Regions from separate parts of the Thalassotalea piscium genome, predicted to be linked through region 2. Evidence: riboswitches for the same ligand, from Rfam matches in the RefSeq annotation. Region 2 holds a riboswitch; each other region holds the start of a gene.
What was found. A riboswitch is a leader RNA that binds a small molecule or an ion and turns the genes downstream of it on or off. The one in region 2 is predicted to bind cyclic di-GMP.

Region 1: another riboswitch for cyclic di-GMP. It lies ahead of QUD79_RS09825 (DUF3718 domain-containing protein); the one in region 2 lies ahead of QUD79_RS06985 (DUF3718 domain-containing protein).
Region 3: another riboswitch for cyclic di-GMP. It lies ahead of QUD79_RS16755 (GGDEF domain-containing protein); the one in region 2 lies ahead of QUD79_RS06985 (DUF3718 domain-containing protein).

Annotation. Positions count from the first base shown of each region.
Region 1 covers NZ_AP027362.1:2,256,668-2,260,955, forward strand. The annotation lists gene QUD79_RS09815 (cytochrome-c peroxidase) at 1-869, opposite strand, end outside; gene QUD79_RS09820 (c-type cytochrome) at 876-1,562, opposite strand; gene QUD79_RS09825 (DUF3718 domain-containing protein) at 1,876-2,229, opposite strand; cyclic di-GMP riboswitch class I at 2,324-2,407, opposite strand; gene QUD79_RS09830 (patatin-like phospholipase family protein) at 2,621-3,775, shown strand; gene QUD79_RS09835 (class I SAM-dependent methyltransferase) at 3,776-4,288, opposite strand, start outside.
Region 2 covers NZ_AP027362.1:1,609,219-1,613,506, reverse strand. The annotation lists gene QUD79_RS06995 (CoA transferase subunit A) at 1-432, shown strand, start outside; gene QUD79_RS06990 (3-oxoacid CoA-transferase subunit B) at 460-1,116, shown strand; cyclic di-GMP riboswitch class I at 1,601-1,687, shown strand; gene QUD79_RS06985 (DUF3718 domain-containing protein) at 1,748-2,107, shown strand; gene rnd (ribonuclease D) at 2,214-3,356, opposite strand; gene rluB (23S rRNA pseudouridine(2605) synthase RluB) at 3,488-4,288, opposite strand, start outside.
Region 3 covers NZ_AP027362.1:3,759,408-3,763,695, forward strand. The annotation lists gene QUD79_RS16745 (hypothetical protein) at 1-428, opposite strand, end outside; gene QUD79_RS16750 (tetratricopeptide repeat protein) at 435-2,288, opposite strand; cyclic di-GMP riboswitch class I at 2,490-2,572, shown strand; gene QUD79_RS16755 (GGDEF domain-containing protein) at 2,833-3,846, shown strand; gene QUD79_RS16760 (2-thiouracil desulfurase family protein) at 3,855-4,288, opposite strand, start outside.

The sequences.
Region 1 (4,288 bases), 650 kb from region 2:
ATATCTAATTTACGACCTTCTGGTTCAGGACTACCTATAACCGCAATTTCATTATTCGTAAATAATGGCGGTTGATGACATTCGGCGCACCGAGCAACAAACGAGCGAAATACGTTCAAACCAGCAATTTCATCTTTAGTTAGTGCTTGATGATAACCATGCGCATAGCGATCATAACGGCTATTTAATGAGATTAATGATGTTTGAAATGCAGTTAGCGAGGTATAGATTTGCTCAAGTCCTATTTCTTGCATGTCAGGATATGCTTGTGCAAACAGCTTCACATAGGTTGGCGTTGACCTAATTGTAGCAAGTAGTTTTTCAGGAGTATTACCCATTTCAAGCGGGTCATAAAGCGGCCCTAAGGCTTGTTCTTCTAAACTTTTAGCTCTAGCATCCCAAAAGAATTTGTCGACAAAAGCTACGTTCCATAAAGTAGGGGCCGAGCGAGCTATTTTTTCGCCCGTAATGCCAATGCTTCTATCTAAATTATCACTAAAACCTTTGTCAGGTTGATGACAACTAGCACATGAAATAGAACCATCTTTTGACAGTGCAGGATCAAAAAACAAATACCTTCCTAAATCAATTTGTGCAGGAGTAAAGCCATCTCTATGGGGCGGTAAATTTGTTTGGGTGCCACCTAACCCTTTATTTTGAACCGAGGTATAGAATTGGTATTGCGTTAACAAGCGACATACACCTTGCGGGGTTAACTCAAAGCTCGGCGGGCAATGCTTGGCTAAAGTAAACTCACTTTTGCTAAGGGTGTTATTATTTTCACCCTGCCATTGCTTTGCACTAACAACATTATTAGCCAGTAATACATGAATAGTAAAAACAATAACTAGACTTTTAATGACCTTCATAAGTACCTACTCTTGATTAGCAATATAATGCAAAATATCTTCAAGTTCTTGGCCCGACGTTGTTTTAGCCATCATCGCCATTTGACGACCGAACTTATCCTCGGGGTGAGTTCCTCTAATACCCTGAGTAAAATTAAGCATTTGGCGCTTTAAATACTCGACACTCTGGCCAGATAACTTAGGCGCATTCATTATTTCATTACCTTGCGCCTGCCCGCCATGACATGCCCCGCATTTACCTTGGTAGTATCGACTACCATTTTTTAAATCCCCTGTAGTATTCTGTACCTGTGATATAGCAGGTAGCGCCGCTAAATAAGCACTAAGTTCGGGAACATCCTTGTTAAAGTTGAGTTGTTTACTAATGGCTACCATTTGCATACCTAAAGTATCTTTATTGTGAGAGCCGCGAAGACCATTAGCAAAATTGTGTAATTGACGCGTAATATAACTTGCTGACTTACCAGCAAGTGAAGGTGAATTAAGCTGTGCATTACCTTGCGCTTTATCTCCGTGACAAGCTATACATTGCCCATAAGACTCTGGCATTTTATTAGCAACTGCAACTTGGCTGAGCGCACTCAATATAAATACTATTGTAGTGAGAGATAAGTGTCGGTTATACCTGTTATTTTTTTTACCAGTCAAAATATTTATTAATGAATTATTAATAGAAAAAATATAGCTATTCATACAGAAGTCACCCTATAAATGAAGTAACCACTATAAAGAGAGAAAAGTAAAATAGCTGACGAATTATAAAAAATAGCTGACGAATTCTGCTAAAAACCTAATAAATAAGGCATTAAAGTATATTAAAAAATATAAAATCAAATAATTTTAAATAATTACTGTGTTGAAAATTAAATTAGCACAAAGTTTTGGGCAAAAAAAAACGAGCTATAAAAGCTCGTTTTATTGTAATACCAATCTCACTAACTATGTGATCATTTCTACTGGGTAAAATTGGTCACTTAATAAATGAAACTGGTATAATTTTTTTAAATTAGCTATTAACGCGAGTTTCTGCAATTGCAGTTAATTCAGATGAAGTAATTGAAGAAATAACTTCAGCAACTACTTGCTTAGGTAACTTACTGATAATCATCGCACCAGTGTCGTTAGCATTTTGGTTTGCTGCAAATGCAACTAAGTTCATGCCATTACACTGAACACCGCTAAAAACTGAACGAATTTTTAATTTGTTTGTTTTTAAGAAAGAACGTAAACGTTGCTTGTCGTCTGCTGCAACATAGTCGCACATAGTTTGTGCAATGTTAGAAGCAGAAGCTTTTGGAGCAGTTACGATAGTAGTTAAAGATAATGCAGCGATAAATGTAGCAACAAGTAAGTTTTTCATTAAATAACCCTTTAAAATAAATCTATAAAATATAGTAAAAGAAACGGTTACAATTTTTACCTGTGCCCACATCAAAAGAGAAGTGGTTACTTGCCGAGGTAACTCCGCTGTCGTAGGCTTTGCCCTTAGACCGGTAGTTTTGCGTAGCACTCTTTCAAGCACCTTGCCGTTTCTAGCTGCGCGCATTATACGTTTAAAAAATAACGAGTCAATCATTTATTTCACACGCTTTTTTATTTAATGATAAATTCACTAGAGCAATGATAAAAAAGTCATTACACTGAGCCATAAATATAAAAATACACGTAAATATTGCTCTTTTATCCAAAACGTTACACAAACAGGAAGATAAATTAGCTTGCGTACTCATCGGAATATAAACTTAAGTTGTATGATTGCTAAACCAAGTTACCAACAGTCTAAAAATGCCCTAGTATTAACCGGTGGTGGCGCAAGAGCTGCATATCAAGTTGGCGTATTAAGTGCGATTGCAAAGTATGTACCGCGCCATCATGCTAGCCCCTTCCCTATTATTTGCGGAACTTCAGCTGGCGCAATTAATAGTACTGCATTAGCATGTTATGCATCGTGCTTTCATCTAGCAATAAAAAAGCTTGAATGGGTATGGAACAACCTAAGTACCAATAGAATTTATTATAGCGATCCGGTACGCGTTTTCGGCCATTTAATTAATGGTGCTTTGGCGAACTTTCAAGCCGACTATGCTAATAAAAAAGCCCATAGTTTATTAAACAGTACCCCGTTACGAAATTTATTAGATGAAGTTATCGACTTCAGACGAATTGATGTCAACATTATGAAAGGCTATCTAAAAGGGATTTCTGTTACAGCTTCAAGCTATTCAAGTGGTGATTCCGTTAGTTTTTACCAGTCACAATCAAGTATAGCGCCATGGTATAGAGAAAAGCGATATGGAAAGCCTACCCAATTGAGTGCTGAGCATTTAATGGCTTCCGCAGCTATACCCTTAGTCTTTCCATCAATAAAAATTAAAAAAGAACATTATGGTGATGGCTCTATTCATCAGCTTTCGCCATTAAGCCCTGCTATTCACCTTGGCGGTGAAAAGTTGTTTATTGTTGGTGTAGAGCAACCCCAAGAACCACTACATTCAAAAGAAAACAATCCACATCCTCCAACAACAGCTACGATCGCAGGCCATTTACTCGATGGTATTTTTTCTGACACTCTTCAAAGTGACTTAGAAAGGATGAAGCGCATTAATAAAACAGTATCATTAATTCCAAAAGAAGTTAGAACCCAAAACAAAGGCTTAAAAAATATTGACTCAATGCTCATTAATCCTAGCCAAGATTTTAACGCCCTGGCTGTTGAGCACTTTGCGGAACTACCGCTTTCACTACGTATACTATTACGTAGTATAGGTATAAGCAATGACTCTGAATCAAGTTTAATTAGCTATATATTATTTGAAAAAAACTACTGCAAGCGATTAATAAAATTAGGCTTTGAAGATGCCATGGAACAAGAAACTCAGATCCGCGAATTTCTTAATTTAAAATAATTAGCCTGGCTTTTTAACAATAATTTCAATCGGTGTTAATGCGTTACTGCTAATTTGATCAATTAAATGGCTAAATTTTAGCTTAGCATTATCTTGTATTAAAGTGTGTAGACTTAATAAGGGCTTTACTCCGTTAGTTGCTATCTTTCCCGATTGTCGCTTAAAGTAATCAAGCGCAAAATCTTTACGAGAGTTAATTGCTACAACATTAAATCCTACCGCTTTAAGCTTTCTTTGATATGAATCAAGACTTGATAAATAGCTAGTGTCACTAGTTGAAGCCCAAGGTAAAGGGTAATTGACTGTATCTTTATTAGTTTTCATTACATCATAAATTAAAAATAACGAATTTTCCCGTAAACAACGAAACACATCCGCAAATAATGCCTGTTTATCAGCAACATTCATTCCGACATGGAGCATAGTCACACCATCAAAGCTATCATCAGCAAAAGGAAGGCTTGTCGCACTTGCTTGCAGTAAGTTGATACGCTCAGCAATGCCAAGTTTTTG
Region 2 (4,288 bases):
ATGATGAGCGGTGAGTTAGAAGTTGTTTTAACACCTCAAGGAACGCTTGCTGAAAAAATGCGTGCTGGCGGTGCAGGCATACCCGCATTTTTTACTGCAACAGGCTATGGTACTCCTGTAGCCGAAGGTAAAGAAGAACGTGAATTTAATGGCCGCCATTACATTCTTGAAGAAGCTATCAAAGGTGATTTTGCCATTGTTAAAGCTTGGAAAGCTGATAGGTACGGTAATTTAGTATTTAGAAAAACAGCTCGTAACTTCAACCCTCTTGCTGCAACTGCTGGAAAAATTACAGTAGTAGAAGTTGAGGAAATAGTTGAACCTGGCGAATTAGATCCTGATCATATCCATACTCCTGGAATCTATGTTGATCGTTTAATTCAAGGCACTTTTGAGAAACGAATTGAGCAGCGCACAATTCGCCAAAAGTAAATACCTAGAGTCTGTAAGGAGTTAATAATGGCTTTATCAAGAGAGCAATTGGCACAGCGTGTCGCACAAGAATTACAAGATGGTTACTACGTAAACTTAGGAATAGGCATTCCGACCTTAGTGGCAAATTACGTACCTAAAGGTATGGAAGTTATGTTGCAATCAGAAAACGGTTTATTAGGCATGGGACAATTTCCCACAGAAGAAGAAATAGACGCAGATCTCATTAATGCAGGTAAGCAAACTGTTACTATGGCAACAGGCGCTTCAATATTTGACTCTGCAGAGTCTTTTGCAATGATCCGTGGTGGACATGTTGACTTAACCGTATTAGGTGCTTTTGAAGTTGATGTTAATGGTAATATTGCCTCATATATGATCCCTGGCAAGTTAATTAAAGGCATGGGCGGCGCAATGGATTTAGTTGCCGGCGCAGATAATATTATCGTAACCATGACACATGCATCAAAACACGGTGAATCTAAACTATTAAAACACTGTACGTTACCTTTAACTGGTAAAGGGTGTATAAAACGAGTACTTACTGATCTTGCGTTCATTGAAATTAAAGGCGGTAAATTTCATTTACTTGAACGTGCTCCCGGTGTAACGGTTGAAGAAATCGTTAAACTTACTGCGGGTGAGCTTGTCATTCCTGAGAATGTACCCGAAATGCAGTTTTAAACTAGTGCGTGTTGATCTTTGCTGTACATTTTTGCAGCGATTTATTTGGTGTTTATACAAGGCTGAACTTATGTAGTGGGGTTGTTCCCCATAAATAAGTGAAAACGCCGTAGAAAAGCCAAAGAAGCGCTGTCCTACGGATACGTTTAAACATGATTTATTTTTTGTTCTAGCTCATTTATGTAGAATAACTACACTTTACTCGCTACGCCTCAATTAAATCATGTTTAATTCGTACAAAATTCGTACTCGAAAGTTCAACACGCCCTATAGACTTTGTAAGATATTCTTAATAAATAAGGGCTTTACTGCCCTTTTTTATTACCATTTGATTGCAGATATGTGTACATTTAGTCAAATTAAACACTTAGAGTTAACTTAATAACTATAAAAATCAATAAACTACAAAATAACAAGTCCTTCAAAGCAAATAATAGTAGCATTAAATTTGCAATTAGCTTAGCCATTCGCGATACTAAAGTAGACAAAGAAAAGGCAAAACACGCGAAAACGTGTTACGCAAAACCACCGGTCTAAGGGTTCGATAACCTATGACAGCGGAGTTACCGAGTTAATAGGTACATCCTGTGGTTTTTTCTTTTATTAACTCATGAATTAAAAGGTTATTAAAATGAAAAAATTATTACTAGTTTCTACTATCACTGCTTTAACATTAACGTCTGTTGTATCTGTACCTCAGGCACAAGCTGCTAACATCGCCCAAAGCGTATGTGAATATGTAGCTGCTGACGACAAGAGACGCATGCGTTCTTTTTTAAAGACGAATAAATTAAAAATTCGTAATATTTTTGATGGTATTCAGTGTAATGGGAAAAACTTGTTAGAATTTGCCGCATCAGCGGGTTCTATCGATACAGGCTCAATGATAATTAGCAAATTACCAAAGAGTGTTGTGTCTGATAACCTAGCGCTTATTCAGACTGGATCGCAACCATTGATAGACGCAGCTAACGAACGCGTTAGCAGCTAATTTTATTAGCTAGTGGACATTCGTAATAATGTTTTACAGTTAATAATTCTTCTGTCATTTAAAAAAGCCAGTTAATACTGGCTTTTTTTTCCACTTCAATTTTTTCTTAGCTAACAAACTCAGCTTTTGCAAACGCTAAAAGTTGTTCACCAAATAGGCTCTTTCGCCAATTACGTAAAAGATCTACCTGTTCAATATTAATTAACTCACCTGGCAAGTTAAAGTGCCAAGTCAAAAATTGATTTATTTGTTTTTTTGAGGCTAAGTTTTCAATTGCAATTTCATTCGCTTTTGCTATTTCTGCGATAAAATTCTTTACTTTTTTGTACGTTTGCTTATAACCAGGATATTCATCTAAACGGCTAAGTGGCTCTGGGTATTCATCTTCGCTCATTTTATTTGCAAAATTTAAAACGGCTAACATTGCTTTGCCTTTATGGCGCACATCTAAAAGCTCTACTCCTTCAATACTTCCCATAACCTCTATGCTTTTAGGATTGACTTTAGCAAGACCAAATAACGTATGATCCTTGGCAATAAAACCAATAGGCATATCTCTTTTTTGAGCTTGCTCAAACCGCCAAATAACGAGCTGCTTTAGCAAATTTAGCTGTTTAGCATTTAATCGCCAACTCATTTTTATATTGCGATAGAGTTGGCTAGCATCCGTTGGCGTATATTTTCGCTCGATCATCATCTGAGTTTCTTGCTTTACCGCTTCAAACCAAGGTGTTAATTGCAGCTGTGATTTAAGTGTAGGATAAAGTTGATATAAGTAATCGACATCAGCTTGTGCGTAAACAATTTGGCTATCAGACAATGGCCGTTTAAGCCAATCGGTTCTAGAATCTGATTTATCTAATGAAACACCTAAAAAGTGCTCTACCATGGCAGCGTAACCTATTGATAAACCATACCCTAAGAATGACATCATTATCTGGCTATCAATTAAGTTTTTCGGACGACAATTAGCATGAGTTAAGAAAACTTCTAAATCTTCGGAGCAAGCATGAACCACTTTTTCTATTGATTCATCTGCTATTAATGCCCAAAAAGGCGACAGGTCATCAACCGCCAATGGATCTATTAATGCAAGGTATTCTCCGTTACAAACTTGTAGTAACCCTAATTTTGGATAAAAAGTTCGAGTCCTGACAAATTCTGTATCAATCATTAAAGCGTCAGAACTTTTTAAATGATGACATAACTCCACTAAATCATTTTGTTCATTAATGTATTTCTTTTGCACTAAGTTTCCTACTGCGTTGTCATGCCAAATGCTAGCGGCTCAAAAAAGTCATCGTTTATCTGCACATACGGCATATTTCATTTTATAAGTAAGCACTTTATTGATACTTATGTTCTTTACCGAAACTTCGTTTAACTTCGGCGTCTGCGAGTAGATTGCTGATGTCTGGTTTGATGTTTTTTAACTGAACGACGAATGCGACGACTTTTGGCGTTATCCATTACTTTTTCATCAACTTTAACTTTGCTTTGTACTTCTGGTGGTAACCCCACCAATTGTCGATAATAATTAACTTCTTTTAATGAAAGCTCTGTCCAACCGCCAGAAGGTAATTGGCGTTTCATTTCCATATCGCCATAACGTACACGGATCAATCGACTTACTTGCACCTCTTGGCTTTCCCATAAGCGACGTACCTCTCGATTTCGTCCTTCCGACAGCACTACATGAAACCAATGATTACGGCCTTCACCACCACGGTAAGTTATTTTTTGAAAGCGCGCTGGGCCATCTTCCAATTTTACGCCTGCTCTTAAGCGTTGTAGCATGGCCTCGTTAACTTCACCAAACACTCTCACCGCATATTCACGCTCAACTTTTCGTGAAGGATGCATTAAACGATTAGCAAGTTCACCATCGGTAGTAAAAAGCAACATACCTGAAGTATTAATATCTAAACGACCAACAGCGATCCAACGACTTGAATCAAGTTTTGGTAGACGGTCAAATACTGTCGGCCGACCCTCAGGGTCTTTACGCGTACACATTTCACCCTCTGGCTTGTTGTACATTAGCACCCGACAAATTTCATCGTCTTTGGCTTGTAAGCTAACAGAATGGCCATCGATTTTAATTTGTTCGCTACCTTCTACACGATCACCTAAGTAAGCAACTTTACCATTAACACTTACACGGCCTGCGCTAATTATCGT
Region 3 (4,288 bases), 1.8 Mb from region 2:
CTTAAGCTATTACTATTCCATGTACGTTTTATGTGGCCATCGCTCTTTGTAATATACGCGGTAAGTCGTGAAAAACTTCTACTGTCATAAGCTTGACAACTTTTCTTAATTGCGATATTTGTTCGTGCCTTACCTTTTAAGCTTTCTCTAACTATGGCTGCGTAGTTAGCTACTAATGGAGTTAAGTAAACAACAAATTCATTATCATCGCTCAACTCTTTTGCCATTTTATTAAAACGAAACTTAATAAACTCCTCGTTCTTTTTTGCCATTAGCGCTAGTGTATCAATTAGCACCTGGCTTTCTTTTTTACTATCTAAAGAAGCGCGTTTGAGTGCGGTTATATCTCTTTGAAGCCCTTCAGCTCGAAAGTAAAAATAAATACTTACTGTGATAAAAATGGCTAATAACCCAAGAACAAAAATCATAAAAGTCTACTTCTTAAAGGTGGTATGTTCTGATCGTGTTGACTCACTTAATCTAGATAAAAAGATATAAGGATCTATATCCTGAATACTAGGCGTTTCAAATGCGTAGCTAATTTTAACTGAAAAATCACCCAAATTAGCAAAAAATCGTTTATTGATTGCGTTAGCAATTAAATTTAACTTTTTTTGTAAGCTTTGTTTATTTTGATGAGGAGATAAAAACAAGTATTCGCCCTCACTAATTAACCCAACAGTATCAAACTCAGCAACATATTCATTAATTAAAGTCGCAATAGTTTTCGCTACTTCTGCCACTGTTCTTTTATTAAACCGAAAGGTAAGTTCTTCCCAGTTACATATAGATAAATAGCCAACAGATAAGGTATATTCAAACTTTCGTGCTTTTTTATAATTCAACTGATAAAGCACCTTGGTTTGAGAAGGGGTTGCTATATAGTAGTCTGGCTTTTCTATATCTTCGTAAGCATTAGTTAACCGCTGATTTCGCTGATTTAAATAAAGATAAAACGCAATAATAACAACACTAACTAATAGTGCTAACAGAAAAAAAACTATATTCTTTACTTGTTGATACTTAGCAAAATAAGACTGACGTACGTCTGACTGTTCAGCAACATTCAATGCTATTTCACGATTTTGTAGCTCAAGCACATTACCTGTAAAGCCTTGCGATACAAATAACTGCTGAACATTATGCTTTTCATAATGAGTTATCTGCGTTTTATATACATCAATTGCTTTCTTATAATTACTTTGCGAGACATACATATCAGCTAACAAATCGTAAAGCTCAAGTTGCTCAAAACTTACCTCTACCTTCTGTGATAAACTTGCTGCTTTATTAAGCATTTCATACGATAGTGGTTTATTCTCAAGCTTGTCGTACGCTTTAGCTAATGCAATTAAAGCTGACATATGAGGCGCGCCGAAACTTCTTTCACTTAGCTTAGTTTTAGACGGCAGTAAGAATTGAAGCGCCTCTTCTGGTAAGTTTTGCGCGAGTAAAACTTTTCCTAGCCCTAAGTCTGCAAAAGCTTGACGAATTGGCAGGTTATGTTTTATTGCTTCTTGTTTTGCTTGATAAAAACCACTGTAGGCATCATCTAACCGATTAAGCTTTAAGTTTGTTTCTGCTAAATAATAATAGCTTCTATCTATCGACGCGACTTTACCTGATTCAAACCGTAGTTTTATTGCTTTGTTATATAATGCTTTTGCAGTATCGTAATCTTGTTGATACAGATACGCTAATGCCAATATTTCAATAACTTCAAGGTAGTTATTGAACTGTTCATTATCTGCAAGTAGCGTTTTTATTTCTTGTAATTCTTGATGGGCAGCCAAGTTATTCGCTATTAACGCGTTCGACATAGCACTATAGCTTAAAGCCACTAATAAATACCTTACATTTATTAATTGCCTTGCGATTACCACAGCTTCGTTAGCAAATTCATTTGCTTGGTGAAAACGCCCTTCAAAGTAATGGCTTGCTGTTAACTTCAATAAAAAGTCTATTTTCAAGACATTATTTATGCCCACAATAGCTATACCATCTTGCGCAAACTGCATAGCCTTACCTAGATCACCCTGATTAATTGCGGTATTGGCAAGTAAAATAAATACTTTCGCTGTAGTGTCGGCACTATAAAAGTGTCGCTTTTGCAAAATATTATTAGCCAATTGAACTACATCATCAGCGGGAAGGGCTTCCTTTTCTTTTGCAAACAGTTGTTCAACTTGCTGAATATTTTCACTAATACTATTCTCTTGAGTCCAAGCACGGCAACTAACAGCAATACTCAACAACACCATTACGCAATACAAAGTATGTTGTTTCACTTAACTCCCTCATCTACAGCATGCCAACAGTACTAATTTAATTAATTCTCCCAAAGTAGGGTATAAATTAAATCGAATTAGTATAAGCCTAAAAGTAAAATAATATTATCATGATTAACTTTTAAGCACGACGCGTAAGATAATTATTCTTAAGGTTTACAAGACAAATTAATTCACTATAATGGTTTTTGAGCTACTAAAGCTTGAAAAGGGCAAATCTAGTGAAAATTAGAGACGCAAAGTTACCGGCCTAAAGATTACTCTATGGCAGCGGAACTACCGAATTTAGATATAGTGGGGGCTTATCTGAATACTGTATTCAGTTGTTTGTACCTGCGGTAACTTTTGCGTGCCACCTTTCTTCTACTTGTTCTATTATTTCATTTTAATCTATAGATAATCACTTTTTGTCGTATATTGCCGCTCTTTTAACTCAATCTTTATTTATTTATTGTTTACCTATAGAAGTTTTCGTTTATTTCCTAGAGAATGAGCTAATAATAATATTTTAGTAATGTTATATGTCGTATTTAAAGAGTGAGTTATGAAATACCATGACTCAGTAAAACAGGCCGAACAAAAACTATCGCTCGCAATAAAGCAGTTGCAAGAATGGGGCTTGCCAGCAACTCCAATAAATTATGCGGTAAGTTACGAATTTATTAATGGCCAAAACACTACATTATCCGCACTCATTAATCAGCAGCTTGCACTAGATAAACCGCTTGATAATTTTTTTATGGATGAAATATATCGACAGGTTATTTTAGGCGCTGAACAGTTTCGAGACGAAATAATTACCGATATCGAAAATATTGTTGATCAAGTAAAACAAAGCTGTAGAAAAACCACACACCATGCAGATACCTTTATTAACACTGTAGATAAACATTCTGAACAACTTTGTTCTCAAGATGAGCAACAAATAAAACAGGCACTTGTGGATATAGGGACAGCTTCTAGACAATTTAAATTACAACAAGAAAAGCTCAATCAGCAACTACAAGATTCCAAAAAGCAAACCTTATCACTTAAGAATGAATTGCAGGAAATTCGTAAAGACATTTACTTAGACCCTTTAACTGGCCTATATAATCGTAAAGCACTTAATAAACATATTGCAGGCTGGATTAAAGAGGACCCTAACAAAAGCTTAGCTGCAATAGTAATTAATGTTGATAAGTTACAGCAAGTCACAACAGATTTTGGTCACATAATCAGTGATATTTTATTATCAAAAATTGCCAACAAGGTGATTAGTTATGTAGGTGAAAGCGGATTACCGGTTCGCTCTGGCGGCAACGAATTTACAGTTTTATTGCCAGAAATTGAATGCTCTGTAGCTACCGAAATAGCTGAAAAGATTCGACAAGGTGTAGAGCGGTTAAGGTTTGTTAGTAGTAAAACAGGTAGTCGCTTACCCAAAATGACGATTTCTCTCGCTGTAAGCACCCTAGACTTAAACAAAAACGTTCATAGTGTGCTAAATAAAACTAGCGCCTTAGTAGCCAAAATGCAAAAAAGCTCACAGTATAATCAAATAGCTGTAACATCTTAATATCATAATTACTCAAGCAATCCACTTAATTCATTAATTTGCTGCTCAGAAAACACTTTTATACCATGCGCTTGTAATAACTTCGCCGTTACGCCCATTCCTTCAATTTTTTGGCCAGAAAAAGTCCCATCATAAACACTGTTACTTCCACAGGAAGGGCTAGACTCTTTTAATAGCGCGTAGCGTATCTGATACTTTTTGCATAATAACAACGCCTTATTTGCACCAGAAATAAACTCATTAGTTACATCGATACGCTGTTGAGTAATAATACGACCATCGGTCTGCATTTCTGCAGGCTCCCTCGGTATTGATAGGCCGCCACTAACTTCAGGGCATATACTAATAATTCGACCTTGTTGCTGCCAAACAGCTAGCTTTATATGGTGTTGCCGCTGACAGTTGCCATCATACCGAACTTTTTCACCTAACAAGCAAGCAC